DNA from 3 places in the Pectobacterium peruviense genome. Region 2 is predicted to be linked to each of the others. Evidence: predicted binding sites of a transcription regulator. Region 2 holds the regulator's gene; each other region holds the start of a gene.
The links. The regulator CRP, encoded in region 2, controls carbon source genes, mostly activating them, when cyclic AMP is high. The targets are predictions, from matches to a motif close to ATGTGANNNNNNTCACAT.
Positions count from the first base shown of each region.

Region 1 (5,411 bases), 120 kb from region 2:
TGAGCTGCGTAAGCGACTGCTCCGGCGTCGCGGTGCCCAGACGGCACAGCAGACCTGCCGCACGGCAGGCGCACAGCTCCCCCTGACAGGTGCCCATGCCAACACGAGTACGCCGACGTAAATCAATCAGGTTATTAACCTGCAACGATTCCACGGCGTAGCGCACTTCTCCCGCCGTCACGGCCTCACATTCGCACACCAGACTGCGGTCCAGACGTTCACCGGACAGCATTCGCCCAGCGCGTTCACCGTGGCGATAGATCGCCGAACCACGTAGCGGCGCAGAGAGCGGTTTTGCCGCGGGATACGCTGACAGAGCGTGGGGGGCGGTTTTCACTTCATTCAGCGATTCAGAACCGGGTAACGGCGTCTGCGCCGTCGAACAGGCGACGTCATGACTCAGCTTTTTGCAGATAGCGTCCGTCACCCATTCCGCCATCAGGCGATAGGTCATCAGCTTGCCGCCAGTGATGGTAATAAAACCTTCCAGCCCGTCGCGGCTAGCATGGTCGAGCAGCACAATGCCGCGACTCACGCTACGCCCGCTGGGATCGCTATCGTTGGCAACCAGCGGTCGGACGCCCGCATAGGCGCGTAGAATTCGCGTACTTGCCAGAGAGGGAGCCAGCATCGAACCTTCCCGCATCAGCGTTTCCACTTCAGCAGGCGTCACCAGCATATTGTCGATCTGATCGTAGTCGATGTGGGTTGAGGTGGTGCCAATCAGCGAAATGGTATCGCCCGGCACCAGAATGTCGGCATCTGCCGGTTTGCGACAACGGTTGATCACCATGTTGTTGATGCGGTGCCCAAGAATCAGCAGCGCGCCCTTTGCCGGGAACATGCGCACGCGCAGATCGGCATATTCTGCAATGTGCTGCCCCCAGATACCGCCAGCATTAACCACCACCTGCGCGTATATTTCTGTTTCTACACCTTTTTTATGGTCGAAAACGCGCACGCCGGTAATACGGTCACCCTGACGAATCAGCCCGATGACCTCATGATAGGTCAACACTTCCGCGCCGTGCTCACAGGCATCAATCATGTTGGCCGCTGTCAGGCGAAAAGGATCTACAGAGCCATCCGGCACGCGCACCGCGCCAATCAGTGTCGGGTTTGCTGCGGGTTCCAGCCGCAGCGCTTCCTGCGGATCCAGCGCCTGCGCGCCAATCCCAGCCTGCTGACAAGCGGTAATAAACTGCGCCTGCCAGCCAAGATCGTCTTCCGGCAAGGTGATAAACAGACCGTCGGTAGGCTCAATACAGTGCCGGGCGATCCGCCGAAGAATTTGGTTCTCTTCAATACATTCGCGGGCAGATTCACCATCCGTCACTGCATAACGGGCGCCGCTGTGTAATAAGCCGTGATTACGCCCGGTCGCACCGGTCGCAATATCATAACGTTCAAGTAACAGGCAGCGCAGTCCGCGCAGGGCACAGTCCCGTGCTGTACCCGCGCCCGTCGCACCACCGCCAATGACAACCACGTCAGTTTCACGCCAGTTCCCAGTGTTTTGCTTCATATTCTCGCTCCAGGCGGAGGATATAGAGGGTATGTATGTTGCTATTGGGACACAAAAAGAAGGGTTAATGTTTGATAAAGAGCAAAAACGAACACTAAACGAAAGCAAAGGGGAGTTTAAAAACAATAAGTGTGATTTGGGTCACTAAAACCACACTGTGGAATTTTCCGATTCTGTTAACATGAGCGCAAAAATCGTCACAGTTTCATAAAAGTGTAACATTAGCGTCATGAATCACACTCATTTGTACGCTAGCCCCTTACAATAACGTTCGTAATAGAACAAAAAAGCTATCGTTTTTTTTCGCATTGGAGATATCTATGCTGAGTATTTTTAGGCCCGCCGCCCACCAGCCACGCGTGTCGCAAGATCACGTCGATCCGCTCTATCGTCGCCTGCGTTGGCAGATTTTCATGGGGATCTTTTTTGGCTACGCCGCCTACTATCTGGTACGCAAAAACTTCACCTTGGCGATGCCTTATCTGATTGAACAGGGCTTCTCGCGCGGTGACCTTGGCTTTGCACTGTCCGGCATCTCCATCGCCTACGGTTTTTCCAAATTCATCATGGGTTCGGTCTCTGACCGTTCAAACCCACGGGTTTTCCTGCCTGCTGGTCTAATTTTGGCGGCTGCCGTCATGCTGTTCATGGGTTTTGTACCGTGGGCAACCTCCAGCATTGCCGTCATGTTCGTCCTGCTGTTCCTGTGCGGCTGGTTCCAGGGTATGGGCTGGCCACCGTGCGGACGTACTATGGTTCACTGGTGGTCACAGAAAGAACGTGGTGGCATCGTGTCCGTATGGAACTGCGCGCATAACGTCGGCGGCGGGCTTCCACCTCTGCTCTTCCTACTGGGTATGGCCTGGTTTAACGACTGGAAAGCAGCACTCTACATGCCTGCTTTCGCCGCCATTCTGGTTGCACTCATCGCATTTGCCTTAATGCGTGATACCCCGCAATCCTGTGGCCTACCGTCAGTTGAAGAGTACAAAAACGACTATCCGGTTGATTACAATGAAAAAGACGAAGAAGAACTGACAGCTAAGCAGATCTTCATGCAGTACGTTTTCCCGAACAAACTGTTGTGGTACATCGCTATCGCCAACGTCTTCGTTTACCTGCTGCGTTACGGCATCCTCGACTGGTCACCGACTTACCTGAAAGAAGTTAAACACTTCGCACTGGATAAATCGTCCTGGGCGTACTTCCTGTATGAATACGCGGGTATTCCGGGCACGCTGCTGTGCGGCTGGATGTCTGATAAGGTGTTCAAAGGTAACCGTGGTGCAACGGGCGTATTCTTCATGGTACTCGTTACCATCGCCACCATCGTTTACTGGATGAACCCAGCCGGTAATCCGGGTGTGGATATGGCATGTATGATCGTCATCGGCTTCCTGATTTACGGACCGGTTATGCTTATCGGTCTGCACGCGCTGGAACTGGCACCGAAGAAAGCGGCAGGCACAGCGGCAGGCTTCACCGGTCTGTTCGGCTACCTCGGTGGCTCCGTTGCCGCCAGCGCCATCGTCGGCTACACCGTTGACTTCTTCGGTTGGGACGGCGGCTTCATGGTGATGATTGGCGGCAGCATTATGGCTGTGCTTCTGTTGATTGTTGTTATGCTGAATGAGAAAAAACATAAAGCAGAGTTAGCCAATCGCGCCTAACCCGCTCTTGTAAGCATCCCTCTGGCGGCGTCCTGATGACGCCGCCTTTCTCTCAACAGAAAGAGGTTTGATCGCATGAACGTTACCGTAACATCTCTGATCTCCGCCCTCGCGCTCTCCGTTTCCTTTAGTGCTTCTAGTAACGCCGACACTTCCGCTTCATCAACCGATAAAATTGTCATTGCCCACCGTGGTGCCAGCGGTTATCTGCCTGAGCATACGCTTCCGGCGAAGGCGATGGCCTACGCTCAGGGTGCCGATTATCTGGAACAGGATTTGGTACTCACTAAAGATAACGCGCTTATTGTCCTGCACGATCACTATCTGGATCGCGTTACCGATGTGGCAGAACGTTTCCCACAGCGTGCCCGCAAAGATGGACGTTTTTACGCTATCGACTTTACGCTGAAAGAGATCAAATCACTGAAATTCACCGAAGGGTTCGACATCAAAGACGGCAAGCAGGTACAGAGCTACCCAAACCGTTTCCCGATGTGGAAATCCGACTTCCGCATTCATACCTTTCAGGAAGAGATTGAATTTATTCAGGGTATGAACCACTCAACTGGCAAGAACATCGGCCTCTATCCTGAAATCAAAGCACCGTGGTTTCACCATCAGGAAGGGAAAGACATCGCACGCGAAACGCTGACCGTGCTGAAGCAGTATGGCTATACGGAGAAAAGCGATAAGGTCTTCCTGCAATCGTTTGATGTTGCAGAGTTAAAGCGCATCAAAACCGAATTACAGCCACAGATGAAGATGGATCTGAATCTGATTCAACTGGTCGCCTATACCGACTGGCATGAAACCTACGAAAAACAGGCCGATGGGGCGTGGGTGAATTACAACTACGATTGGATGCAAAAGCCCGGTGCAATGAAACAGATTGCGACCTATGCCGACGGTATCGGCCCGGACTACCACATGCTAGTTCAAAAAGGGTCGACGCCTGGCAACATCACCTTTACCGATATGGTGAAGGAAGCCCATCAGCACAAACTTCAGGTGCACCCGTTTACGGCAAGAGCCGACAGGCTACCGACGTACGCCAAAGATATCGATCAGCTCTATGACATTCTCTACTATCAGGCGGACGTTGACGGCCTGTTTACCGATTTTCCCGACAAAGCAGTCGATTTTCTGAAAAAGCCGCGCTGAAGTTATCATGCTGGTCACTTAAGCATGGATTTAGAGGGAAACACGATGATGAGGCTCCCGCAGGGATGCCTCGCACCGTGGTCGCCCTCGGTATCTCGATCCTCAAACGAGCGCTGAAGTTCAAAGTTATCATCGGGCATCGCGTGCCCGATGATACATCGTTTCAATAATGCACCGCTTACTTCAGAAACAATTCCCGCAGGTAATTCGGCACCGCACTGTCTGCATTAGAACCAATTACTTCGCGATCCGGTAGCAAATCTTTCAAGCGCTGATGCGCGTTCTCCATGACGCAGCCTTTCCCGGCCATCGACAACATTTCGTAGTCGTTCATGCCATCGCCAAACGCTACGCACTCTTTGAGCGAGAAGCCGATAATCTTCGCTACCTGCTCCAGCGCATGGCCTTTAGACACGCCGCCTGCCATCACTTCCAGACAAGTGAGGGTCGAAAAACTCACGTTGACGCGGTCGCCCCAACGCGCGTTGATCGCTTCTTCAAACGGAAGCAGCTGTTCATGAGAATCGCAGGTAAAGAACACCTTGCTAACGCCATCGGTCTCAAGCAGTGCAGGCTCGAACAGCTTGTATTTAAAGATCGACTCTTTGAAGAAACGCTCTTCTTCCGCACGCGGACGGTTCATAAACCATTCGTCATCACGGTACACGTGCGTCAGCATATCGGGGTTAGTGTGCACAATGCTGTAAAGGTCGCGGGCAATATCCTGATCCAGATTGTGACTGAAAATCAGCTCGCCCTGCGAGTTGTGTACGCGCGCGCCATTCGAGGTAATCATAAACGCGCTGATACCGAGATTATCGCGGATTTGCGCGACATCCATGTGATGCCGTCCGGTCGCGAACACAAAGTGAATCCCTTTCTCCGTCAGCAGCCTGAGGGTTTCTTTCGCATACGGGGACAGCGAGTGGTCAGGTGACAGCAGTGTGCCATCTAAATCGGAAGCAACGACATGGTACATAACGATGAGATCTCACTTCTGGTGTATTGGCGGCACGCGCCGCAAAAAATGAACGAGGTTGCTGGCAGTATCCGTT
Region 1 is NZ_CP161826.1:350,529-355,939, reverse strand. Features, by position in the region: gene glpA (anaerobic glycerol-3-phosphate dehydrogenase subunit A) at 1-1,525, opposite strand, end outside; gene glpT (glycerol-3-phosphate transporter) at 1,846-3,195, shown strand; gene glpQ (glycerophosphodiester phosphodiesterase) at 3,271-4,356, shown strand; gene yigL (sugar/pyridoxal phosphate phosphatase YigL) at 4,535-5,335, opposite strand.
Region 1: glpT (glycerol-3-phosphate transporter) is a predicted target of CRP. The motif match lies at 1,655-1,672, and genes of this name have one in related genera.

Region 2 (5,411 bases):
GGATAACATCATCGAATCTTTCGTGCTGCGCGAAGGCACCGATTACGGCGAACAGGAGCGCTCGCTGGCGCAGAAAGTCGAAGATATCCGCAGTCAGCTCCAATCCGGCGAAGTCGTTTTGGTGTGGTCTGAGTTACATGAAACGCTAAACATTATGCCGCGCGGTCAGCTCAATGCCGGTGGACATGCCCCTTATTGAGCATGGCGAAAGACGTGAAAGAACGCGTCAAACATGCTAACAATGGGAACAATTACGTCATTTTTGAGAATGCGCGCAGGCTTTCAGTCTATGCGGGCATCGAGATCACGGAGTCACGCGCCTTATGTCACATCAACATCCGATTATTGCGGTTACGGGCTCCAGCGGAGCGGGAACCACGACCACCAGTCTGGCCTTCCGTAAGATATTCCAACAGTTCGACCTACGCGCAGCCCAGTTGGAAGGTGACAGCTTTCACCGCTATACCCGCCCGGAAATGGATATGGCAATCCGCAAAGCGCGTGATTTAGGACGCCACATCAGCTACTTCGGCCCAGAAGCGAATGATTTCAGCCTGCTGGAACAGTCGTTTATTGAATATGGCCTACATGGGTGTGGTCAGACGCGTAAATACCTTCATACCTATGATGAAGCGATTCCCTATAACCAGGTTCCTGGGACGTTCACACCGTGGGAACCGATGCCAGAACCTACCGACATCCTATTCTATGAAGGACTGCACGGCGGCGTAGTCACCGAACAAAATGATGTGGCACAGCATGTCGATTTGCTCGTCGGTGTGGTGCCGATCGTCAACCTGGAGTGGATACAAAAGCTGATCCGTGACGTCAATGAGCGCGGCCACTCGCGTGAAGCGGTCATGGATTCCGTTGTCCGCTCCATGGAAGACTACATCACCTATATCACGCCGCAGTTCTCTCGCACCCATATCAACTTCCAGCGCGTACCCACCGTGGATACCTCCAACCCGTTTGCTGCCAAGTCGATCCCCTCACTGGATGAAAGCTTCGTCGTCATCCACTTTCAGGGATTGGATAATATTGATTATCCCTATCTGCTCGCCATGTTGCAGGGCTCGTTTATCTCCCACATCAACACGTTGGTCGTTCCCGGCGGGAAAATGGGGCTGGCAATGGAATTAATCATGGCACCGCTGGTGCAGCGGTTAATCGAAGGGAAAACGATAGAATAAGCATCGAGATACACGCGGAGACCACAGGGTGAGGCCTCTCTACGGGCCCCCCTGTGTTTCCCCTAATAATGGGCTTAAGTAACCAGAATTAGTGCTCAGAGAAAGGAATTATGGCAGTACTCTAATTTCGTGACTGTGTGTCACCTCAACGGCTTTACCCAGCATCAATGCCACAGAACAGTATTTTTCCGCTGACAGCTCGACGGCACGTTCGACGGCTTTATCGGTCAGCCCTTTCCCCGTCACAATAAAATGCAGATTGATATGGGTAAATAAGCGCGGTGCTTCAGACCGACGCTCTGAGGTTAATTTCACCTCACAATCCGCCACATCATTACGGCCCTTTTGCAGAATCGATACCACATCAATTGCGCTGCATCCCCCTACGGACATCAACACCATTTCCATCGGACTGGGCGCTTTATCGCCAGAATTACCGTCCATCAATACCTGATGTCCCGATGAGGATTCGCCCAAAAACGTTAAGCCTTCAACCCATTTTACCCGAGCCTGCATGATGCCTCTCCACTAAAAATTTTTTGAAAATTTATACCGTTACTGTACAAAAACCAGCGTTAATCAGAGCTTTGTCATGCTGAAGCGAGACAACACAAGACACATCCTTAAAGCTGTGTTAAAACGAAAATAGAATAGACCTTTTCTGGACAAACCCAGAAACGAAGAAGATGATGACGTAGCCAGAAATACCCAGCCACGTTTACGGTGCGGCAAAGCAGCAACCGAAAAACCAAGGGTACAGTGGTTCCAGTATATTCCCTGACGTCATTCTGCCTAGACTGAATTTTATTTTTTTTAGCAGTTAAACACGCCGTACAGGGAACTCTGACCCCTGTAATTTGCGCAGTGAATTACAACAGAGGATGATAGCGAATGGTTCTCGGCAAACCGCAGACAGACCCAACTCTCGAATGGTTCCTTTCCCATTGTCATATTCACAAGTATCCATCGAAGAGCACGCTGATTCACCAAGGTGAAAAAGCAGAAACGCTTTACTACATCGTGAAAGGCTCTGTAGCAGTGCTAATCAAAGATGAAGAAGGCAAGGAAATGATTCTTTCCTACCTCAATCAGGGCGATTTTATTGGTGAGCTCGGCCTGTTTGAAGAAGGTCAGGAACGCAGTGCCTGGGTTCGGGCAAAAACCGCCTGTGAAGTGGCTGAAATTTCCTATAAAAAATTCCGCCAGCTCATTCAGGTTAACCCGGATATCCTCATGCGCTTGTCTGCGCAAATGGCAAACAGACTTCAGGTTACTTCAGAAAAAGTCGGCAATCTCGCCTTCCTTGATGTGACCGGCCGTATCGCCCAAACCTTACTCAACCTGGCCAAACAACCTGATGCCATGACGCATCCAGATGGCATGCAAATTAAAATTACCCGTCAGGAAATTGGGCAAATCGTTGGCTGCTCGCGTGAAACCGTGGGCCGCATTCTGAAAATGTTAGAAGACCAGAATCTGATCTCTGCGCACGGTAAAACGATCGTCGTTTACGGCACTCGCTAAACCCTTGTCGCGGTACCCTATGACTAGTCCTGATATGGGTTGACAGTTTTCTGCCTGTAAAACGCCTGATGAACCTCATCGGGCGTTTTGTATTTCAGGGCCTGATGTGGCCGCTCATGGTTATAAATCGCCACAGATTCTTTTACCATTTTCCTCGCTTGTGCCAGATTAGCTGGGCGAGAGAGTAAAAACTCATTTTTCAGGATGCCGTTTATCCGTTCAGCCAGCGCATTCTGATAGCAGTCATAACCATCTGTCATTGAACAGGTTATCCCATTTCTCTCATGTACCGACTGGTAAAGCGCTGAACAGTATTGTAGCCCTCTGTCAGAGTGGTGTATCAACGGCCCTTTTGTTTTTCTTTGTCGTAACGCACGTTTGAAGGCTTTTACCACATTTTCAGTTTGCAGATTATCCCCTACATGGTAACCCATGATTTTTCTGGAACAGGCATCCGTGACCAAACTCAGATAGACCGTGCCACTGCGTACTGGTAGATAAGTAATATCGGCGACCCAGACTTGCTCCGGCTGAAGGACAGTAACCTGTTCGGGGCCAGACTTCAGCAAGTTCGGATGCCGGTAAAAACGATGATGGCTGTTGGTCGTTTTGTGGTATGCCCGCTTTACGGGTACCAGAAGCCGGTGTTTACCCAGTAGGCTAAACAGGCGGTCACGCCCGATATTGAGTGTTTCACCTGCCTGACGGTTCAACAGAGAGTGGAGTTTGCGTGTGCCTATACGTGGCTGACGGCACCGAACTCGGGCAATAAAATCAAGAACCTGACTATTGTGTTCATGTCGTTTATTGCACCTTGCATTATGCTGGTACCATGCCTGTCTGCTGTGCCCCAGGAGCTGGCATGCGCGTGTCACGGTGACTTTTGGGGCCTGACTCTGCGCAAGGACTTGCCGGGCCGCTTTTTTACGACACTTACCCCGTAATCATTTTTCAGGACGTTGATAACAGATTCAAAAAACTCAGCTTTCTGATTCGCCAGCTTAAGCTGCTCTTCAAGTTCTTTGATTCTTTGCTCGGGTGTAAGTGGGGTATTTGTCTGAGCCACAAGCAGTTTCCTTTTCATCAGGTCAGGAAGTCCGGGACTCCAGTCAAGCTGGCCATATTTACGCAGCCAGACAAGAACGGTGGAGCGCCCCTGAATGCCATATCGCTGCTGGGCCTGTTTATAGGTCATCTCGCCTTTTTCGACCTGTTCAACGACGGCTATTTTAAAGGATAGAGGATAATCACGTTGGGTACGTTTGAACTCAGTCATCATCACGTTCTCCGTATTTAAGTCAGGGACGTGTCAACGCTATTCAGGACGGATCACTACCAATAAAAAAGCGTGAAGCCTCGGCCTCACGCTTTTTTTATGCCGAGCTTCCTGCTCGCCACCTAACGGGAAGTCGCAAGCGATGTTGAGAGCGTAATCAGTGTGCTGCGTTAACCACTTGAGCGACGGCTTTGGCGAATTTATCCATCCCCTGCGCGATATCATCTTCATCAATGATCAAAGACGGTACAAAGCGGATCACGTTCGGCCCTGCCATCAACACCATCAGCCCCTGAGCCGTTGCAGCAGCCAAGAACTCGCCCGCACGGCCATGCCATTGAGGTTTCAGCTCAGCCCCCAGCAAAAGCCCCATACCGCGAACCTGATCAAATACACCATACTGCTGGTTGATTTTATCAAGTTCACTGATAAAACGATCGTGACGATCCGCGACACCAGACAATACTTCTGGCGTGTTGATGACATCCAGCGCGGCTTCCGCCACCGCACAGGCCAGAGGATTGCCGCCATAGGTGGTACCGTGTACCCCAACGGTCATGACTGATGCGATCTCTTCCGTCGTCAGCATCGCACTAATAGGGAAACCACCGCCCAACGCTTTAGCCGTTGTCAGGATATCCGGCGTAATACCATAGTGCATATAGCTGAATAATTTACCGGTACGCCCCATCCCGCTCTGCACTTCATCAAACACCAGCAGCGCTTTATGTTGATCGCACAAATCACGAACGCCCTGTAAAAACTCAGGCGTCGCGGGTGTAATACCGCCTTCGCCCTGAATCGGCTCCAGCACGACCGCACAGGTATGATCGTCCATCACCGCTTTAACAGCCGCCAGATCGTTGAACGGAACGTGCACAATATCCGCAGGCTTAGGTCCGAAGCCATCGGCATATTTAGGCTGTCCGCCAACTGAAACGGTGAACAGCGTACGGCCATGGAACGCATTGTAGAAGGCGATGATCTTGGTTTTATATGGACTATGGCGTTTAACCGCATAGTGGCGCGCCAGCTTAAATGCGGCCTCGTTTGCCTCTGCACCGGAGTTAACAAAGAACACGCGGTCAGCAAAAGTGGCATCAATCAATTTGCTGGCAAGGCGTAGCGCAGGCTCATTGGTGAAAATATTGCTGGTGTGCCACAGTTTTTCGCCCTGCTGCTGCAATGCGTTAACCAGCGCAGGATGGCAGTGACCGAGCGCCGTGACGGCGATACCACCGGAGAAATCGATATATTCACGACCGTCCTGATCCCAGACGCGGCTCCCTTTACCTTTCACTGGTACAAACTTCGCGGGTGCATAAACCGGCAAAATCACTTTATCGTGAGTATCCCGTGTCACTGCTTTCTGCTCTGCTGCCATTTGCTGCCTCACTCTGCTGCCCATCATGTCGAAA
Region 2 is NZ_CP161826.1:474,902-480,312, reverse strand. Features, by position in the region: gene DUT67_RS02140 (YheU family protein) at 1-199, shown strand, start outside; gene DUT67_RS02135 (phosphoribulokinase) at 324-1,193, shown strand; gene DUT67_RS02130 (OsmC family protein) at 1,302-1,709, opposite strand; gene crp (cAMP-activated global transcriptional regulator CRP) at 2,085-2,717, shown strand; one part of gene DUT67_RS02120 (IS3 family transposase) at 2,741-3,645, opposite strand; one part of gene DUT67_RS02120 (IS3 family transposase) at 3,645-3,996, opposite strand; gene DUT67_RS02115 (aspartate aminotransferase family protein) at 4,151-5,377, opposite strand.

Region 3 (5,411 bases), 740 kb from region 2:
CGTTGAAGCTATGGCAGAGGTATACAGTAATACCCGCATGATTCTGTTGCTGATTTTAGCACTGGGTGCCGTATTTGGGGCGTTGATTGCGTGGTCGATCACGCGCAGCGTAACCCGACCGATACAGCAGGCTTTGCAAGTGGCAGATAGAGTGGCGCAGGGCGACCTGACCTCTCGTATCACTGTTACCAGCAAAGATGAAACGGGATTGCTGCTGCAATCGTTGGACCACATGAACACGAGCCTGAGTACGATTGTCGGGCAGGTGCGTGACGGGGCGGAAACGATCTCAAGCGCGGCCTCGCAGATCGCCGCAGGTAATCAGGATCTGTCATCGCGCACCGAAGAGCAGGCCAGCTCACTGGAAGAAACGGCAGCTTCAATGGAGCAGCTGACCTCTACCATTAAAAATACGGCGGAAAACACGCAGCAGGCGACAGACATTGCGAACAAAGCCTCTGGTGCTGCTAAGCAAAGCGGTGACGTCATGGTTTCCGTCACGCAGAAAATGCGTGGGATACGTGATTCATCCCAGCGTATGGCTGAGATCATTGGCGTGATTGACGGCATTGCCTTCCAGACCAATATTCTGGCGCTTAACGCAGCGGTTGAGGCGGCGCGTGCAGGCGAGCAAGGGCGTGGTTTTGCGGTGGTGGCGGGGGAAGTTCGTTCTCTGGCACAGCGCAGTGCGACAGCCGCTCGTGAGATTAAAGATTTGATCGACGACTCCGTGAGCAAAATTCAGGAAGGGATGTCGCTGGTGGATAACGCCGAAGAAACGATGAGCGGCTTAACGGGCTACGTGCGGGATGTGAATGAGATCATCAGCGAAATCTCGCAGGCCAGCCGCGAACAGAGCGACGGGATTAACCAGATGAACCTGGCGGTTGGGCAAATTGATACTACGACCCAGCAGAATGCGGCTCTGGTTGAAGAATCGGCCTCGGCGGCACTTTCCCTGCAAGCACAAGCCTCTGTTCTGGCGGAAGCGGTGAGCACATTTAAACTGCTGTCGTATGGCAACGGCAAAACCACTTCTTACGCATCAGCACCAACGCGTACGCCAGCGCTGTCCTTAGCGCCAGCAGCGGCGAAAGATCAGGGTAACAACGGTGACTGGACGACGTTCTAAGGTTGGCTTTGTAAAACGCTGAAACACAAACGCCACCGTTGTTCGGTGGCGTTTTAGATCGTAGGTAAGAACGAAAACGTGCGATGGTGTTACGCCACACCGTTTTTCTGAAACCACGCCAGCATACGTTGCCAGCCGTCACGAGCGGATTCTTCATGGTAGCTAGGGCGATAATCGGCATGGAAAGCATGCCCGGCATCAGGGTAGACAATAATTTCTGCCGTCGCGTTGGCTGCACGCAGCGCCTGCCGCATGATATCCACTTGTTCTAGCGGAATACTCCCGTCTTTCGCGCCGTATAACCCCAGCACAGGCGCTTCCAATTCTGTTGCGATATCGACAGGATGTTTGGGGCTATTCAGCGTTTTCTCACCGGTAAATTTGCCGTACCAGGCAACGGCGGCTTTGAGCTGCGGATTATGCGCGGCGTAGAGCCAGGTGATGCGCCCGCCCCAACAAAATCCCGTTATCGCCAGCTTACTGGCGTCGCCGCCCTGTTTAATCGCCCAGTTGGCGGTGTGATCGAGATCGGACAGCACCTGCGAGTCAGGAACCTTATGCACCAGCTCGGTCAGGATTTGCTGAATGTCGTTATATTGGCTGGGGTCGCCCTGACGAAAATACAGCTCTGGCGCAATCGCCATATAGCCCTGCTTAGCCAGCCTGCGGCAAACATCCCTAATATGTTGATGAACGCCGAAAATCTCCTGCACCACCAGGACAATAGGGAAGGGCCCGTCATGGTTCGCCGGTCTGGCGATATACGCGGGTAGCTGCTCCCCCTGAGAAGGAATGGTGGTTTCACTGGCAATGATACCGACAGAATCCGTCGTAATGATGGAGAAACTCTGCGGTTCCACTGCTGGGGATAACCCTTGTGGAAGATGTTTGAAGGTCGTCTGTTCATCAGTCTTCATTACGCGCTCTCCTGTTACCAGCCAGCTGGCTTTCATATAAAGAGGGATTTCAGAACATCGATGATAAATACTATCAATGATTAAAGAATCTACACTAGAAGACAATTAATCGGCAAAAATGAATTTCCCACTCGATAAAGAGTGATTCAAGTCACATTTTTTATGTATGTTAATGTCCGTTTCTTTTTTGTAGGTGACTCTCGTCACTTAAAAAAACGTAATGATGCGCTAAAGTCTTTTACTGGACGGACGCTTACAGACTGCGACAAGCAGCATAGATGAGGCGTTCGGCACGATTTCTCTGAATACCCAACTGATTGCCCGGGAGGCAGTTATGTCTACATCTGATGTGTTCCATCTTGGTCTGGTTAAGAACGATTTACAGGGCGCAACGCTGGCTATCGTGCCCGGCGATCCTGAGCGTGTTGAAAAAATTGCTCGCCTGATGGATAACCCGGTACATCTGGCATCACACCGTGAATTTACATCCTGGCGTGCTGAGCTGGACGGCAAAGCGGTGATTGTCTGCTCGACAGGTATTGGTGGGCCGTCAACGTCAATCGCGGTAGAAGAATTGGCACAGCTCGGTATTCGTACTTTCCTGCGTGTTGGCACGACGGGGGCGATTCAGTCCGGCATCAATGTGGGTGATGTACTGGTCACTACCGCAGCCGTCCGTCTTGACGGTGCGAGCTTGCACTTTGCGCCGATGGAGTTCCCAGCCGTTGCTGATTTCGGTTGTACCACTGCGCTGGTGGACGCGGCGAAGGCGTCGGGTGCGGCATTGCACGTAGGCATCACGGCATCTTCCGATACGTTCTATCCTGGTCAAGAACGTTATGACACCTTCTCTGGACGCGTGGTACGTCGCTTCCGCGGTTCGATGGAAGAGTGGCAGAGCATGGGTGTGCTGAACTATGAAATGGAATCAGCCACGTTGCTGACCATGTGTGCCAGCCAAGGGTTAAAAGCGGGCATGATCGCGGGTGTGATCGTGAACCGTACTCAGCAGGAAATTCCAGATGCGGCGACCATGAAGCTGGCCGAAACCACCGTCATCAAGGTGTTGCTGGATGCCACTCGCCGTTTATTAGCGGCTGAATAAGCACAAAAGTTGATGGTATTTTGGGCTGGTCATCGCAGAGGCCAGCCTTTATCCTAATAACTTGTTCTGGTTTATTGGGTTAACCTGCGACGCGCGCTGCGTGTGTAATACGGTTGCCTTGCTCGCCTTTCAACCTCGCAAGGAGATGTATGACCGAACCAACGTTGCTTCATCCCTCTTTATTACCGCTGGACGGCGGAATCAATTTCCGTGATTTAGGCGGCAACCGGGCTGCTGATGGGCGGCTTATCCGACACGGTAAACTTTTTCGCTCCGGCTCGCTGGATCTGCTGAGTCAGGCGGACTGCGAACATCTTGCTGGCGTGCCTATTTCTCATGTCGTGGACTATCGGGATGCCGATGAAATTGCGCAGAAGCCCGATATATTATGGACTGGAGCCAATTATCACGCCTATCCAGCTAATCCATTACGCCACGAAGTGACAGCCAATCTGGATTCGTTGGGATCTGATGTGTTGGCGGCCTTTGATTCCCGAGCGTTTATGTTGGAGCTTTATCGCCGCTTGCCTTTCAATAATTCTGCCTATAAACAGCTGGTGTCGTTGCTATTGCGACCGGATGAGGGCGGGCTGGTGCAGCACTGCGCCGTGGGTAAAGATCGCACGGGTATCGGTTCGGCGCTGGTGATGTTTGCGTTGGGGGCAGATGAGCAAACCGTGATGGAAGATTACCTGCTCACGGACACGACGCTGACGCCATTCCGCCAGCAGCTACTGGCGCATTTGTCGGAAACGCTGAATGAGAAAGCGCTCGGTCAGTTCTCTTATGTGCTCTCAGTGCAGGAAGAATTCATCGTGACGGCGTTGCAGGCGATCTACGAACGACACGGTTCGATCGATAGCTGGCTTGAGGTGGAATACGGTCTGGATAATCGTGCGAGGAATTATTTGCAGGATAAATATCTGGTGTAAGGTTTTTGTTTTAGGCCGGTCAACTGACCGGCCTCTGTTTTGCTGTGTGTAGCTTTGCTACCCGCGTGATTAACCCGTATTACGCATACCTGCTGCGACGCCGGCGATGGTAACCATCAGCGCCAACTCCAGATCGGCATCTGGCTTTTCCTGCTTACGTGAACGATGCAACAGTTCAGCCTGCAACACGTTCAGGGGATCGGTATAGACGTTACGCAGTGCAATCGACTCGGCGATCCACGGCAGATCTGCCATCAGGTGATCGTCGTTGGAGATCGCCAGCACGATCTTGATGTCGGCGGCCAACTGATCGCGCAACTGCTTCCCTAACGGCCACAGCTTCTCTTCTACCAGACGCTGATCGTAATACTCTGCCAGCCACAAGTCGGCTTTGGCGAACACCATTTCCAGCATCCCGATCCGCGTCGAGAAGAACGGCCAGTCGCGGCACATGGTTTCCAACTGCTCCTGCTTGCCGTCATCGACCACTTTCTGTAGCCCAGCTCCGGCACCGAGCCACGCTGGTAGCATCAGACGGTTCTGCGTCCAGGCGAAAATCCACGGGATCGCACGTAGGCTTTCCACACCGCCGTTTGGACGACGCTTAGCCGGACGTGACCCCAATGGCAGTTTACCCAGCTCCAGTTCCGGCGTCGCGGCGCGGAAGTAAGGAACGAAATCCGGGTTCTCACGAACGTATCCGCGGTACATATCGCAGGACACGCGGGACAGTTCATCCATCACATCGTGCCATTCCTGTTTTGGTTCAGGCGGTGGCAGCAGGTTCGCTTCCAGAATTGCACCGGTATACAGCGCCAGGCTGCTGATGGTGACTTCCGGCAGGCCGTATTTAAAGCGGATCATCTCGCCCTGTTCCGTCACGCGTAGGCCACCTTTCAGGCTGCCCGGCGGTTGTGACAACAGCGCGGCATGAGCCGGTGCGCCACCGCGACCGATGGAGCCACCGCGTCCGTGGAACAGCGTCAGTGCGATGCCTGCTTTCTCACAGGTTTTGATCAACGCATCTTGTGCACGGTACTGTGCCCAGGATGCGGCCATTACGCCCGCGTCTTTCGCCGAGTCGGAATAGCCGATCATGACCATCTGCTTGCCCTGGATAAAGCCGCGATACCAGTCGATGTTCAGCAACTGCGTCATGACATCATCGGCGTTGTTCAGGTCGTCCAGTGTTTCAAACAGCGGCGCGACCGGCAGGGCAAACGGGCAACCCGCTTCTTTGAGCAGCAGTTGAACGGCCAGCACGTCGGAAGGCGTGCGCGCCATTGAAATAACGTAAGCGGCAATAGAACCCTGTGGCGCTTTCG
Region 3 is NZ_CP161826.1:4,678,879-4,684,289, reverse strand. Features, by position in the region: gene DUT67_RS21110 (methyl-accepting chemotaxis protein) at 1-1,132, shown strand, start outside; gene DUT67_RS21105 (dienelactone hydrolase family protein) at 1,222-2,049, opposite strand; gene udp (uridine phosphorylase) at 2,384-3,154, shown strand; gene DUT67_RS21095 (tyrosine-protein phosphatase) at 3,304-4,086, shown strand; gene ppc (phosphoenolpyruvate carboxylase) at 4,156-5,411, opposite strand, start outside.
Region 3: udp (uridine phosphorylase) is a predicted target of CRP. The motif match lies at 2,189-2,206, and genes of this name have one in related genera.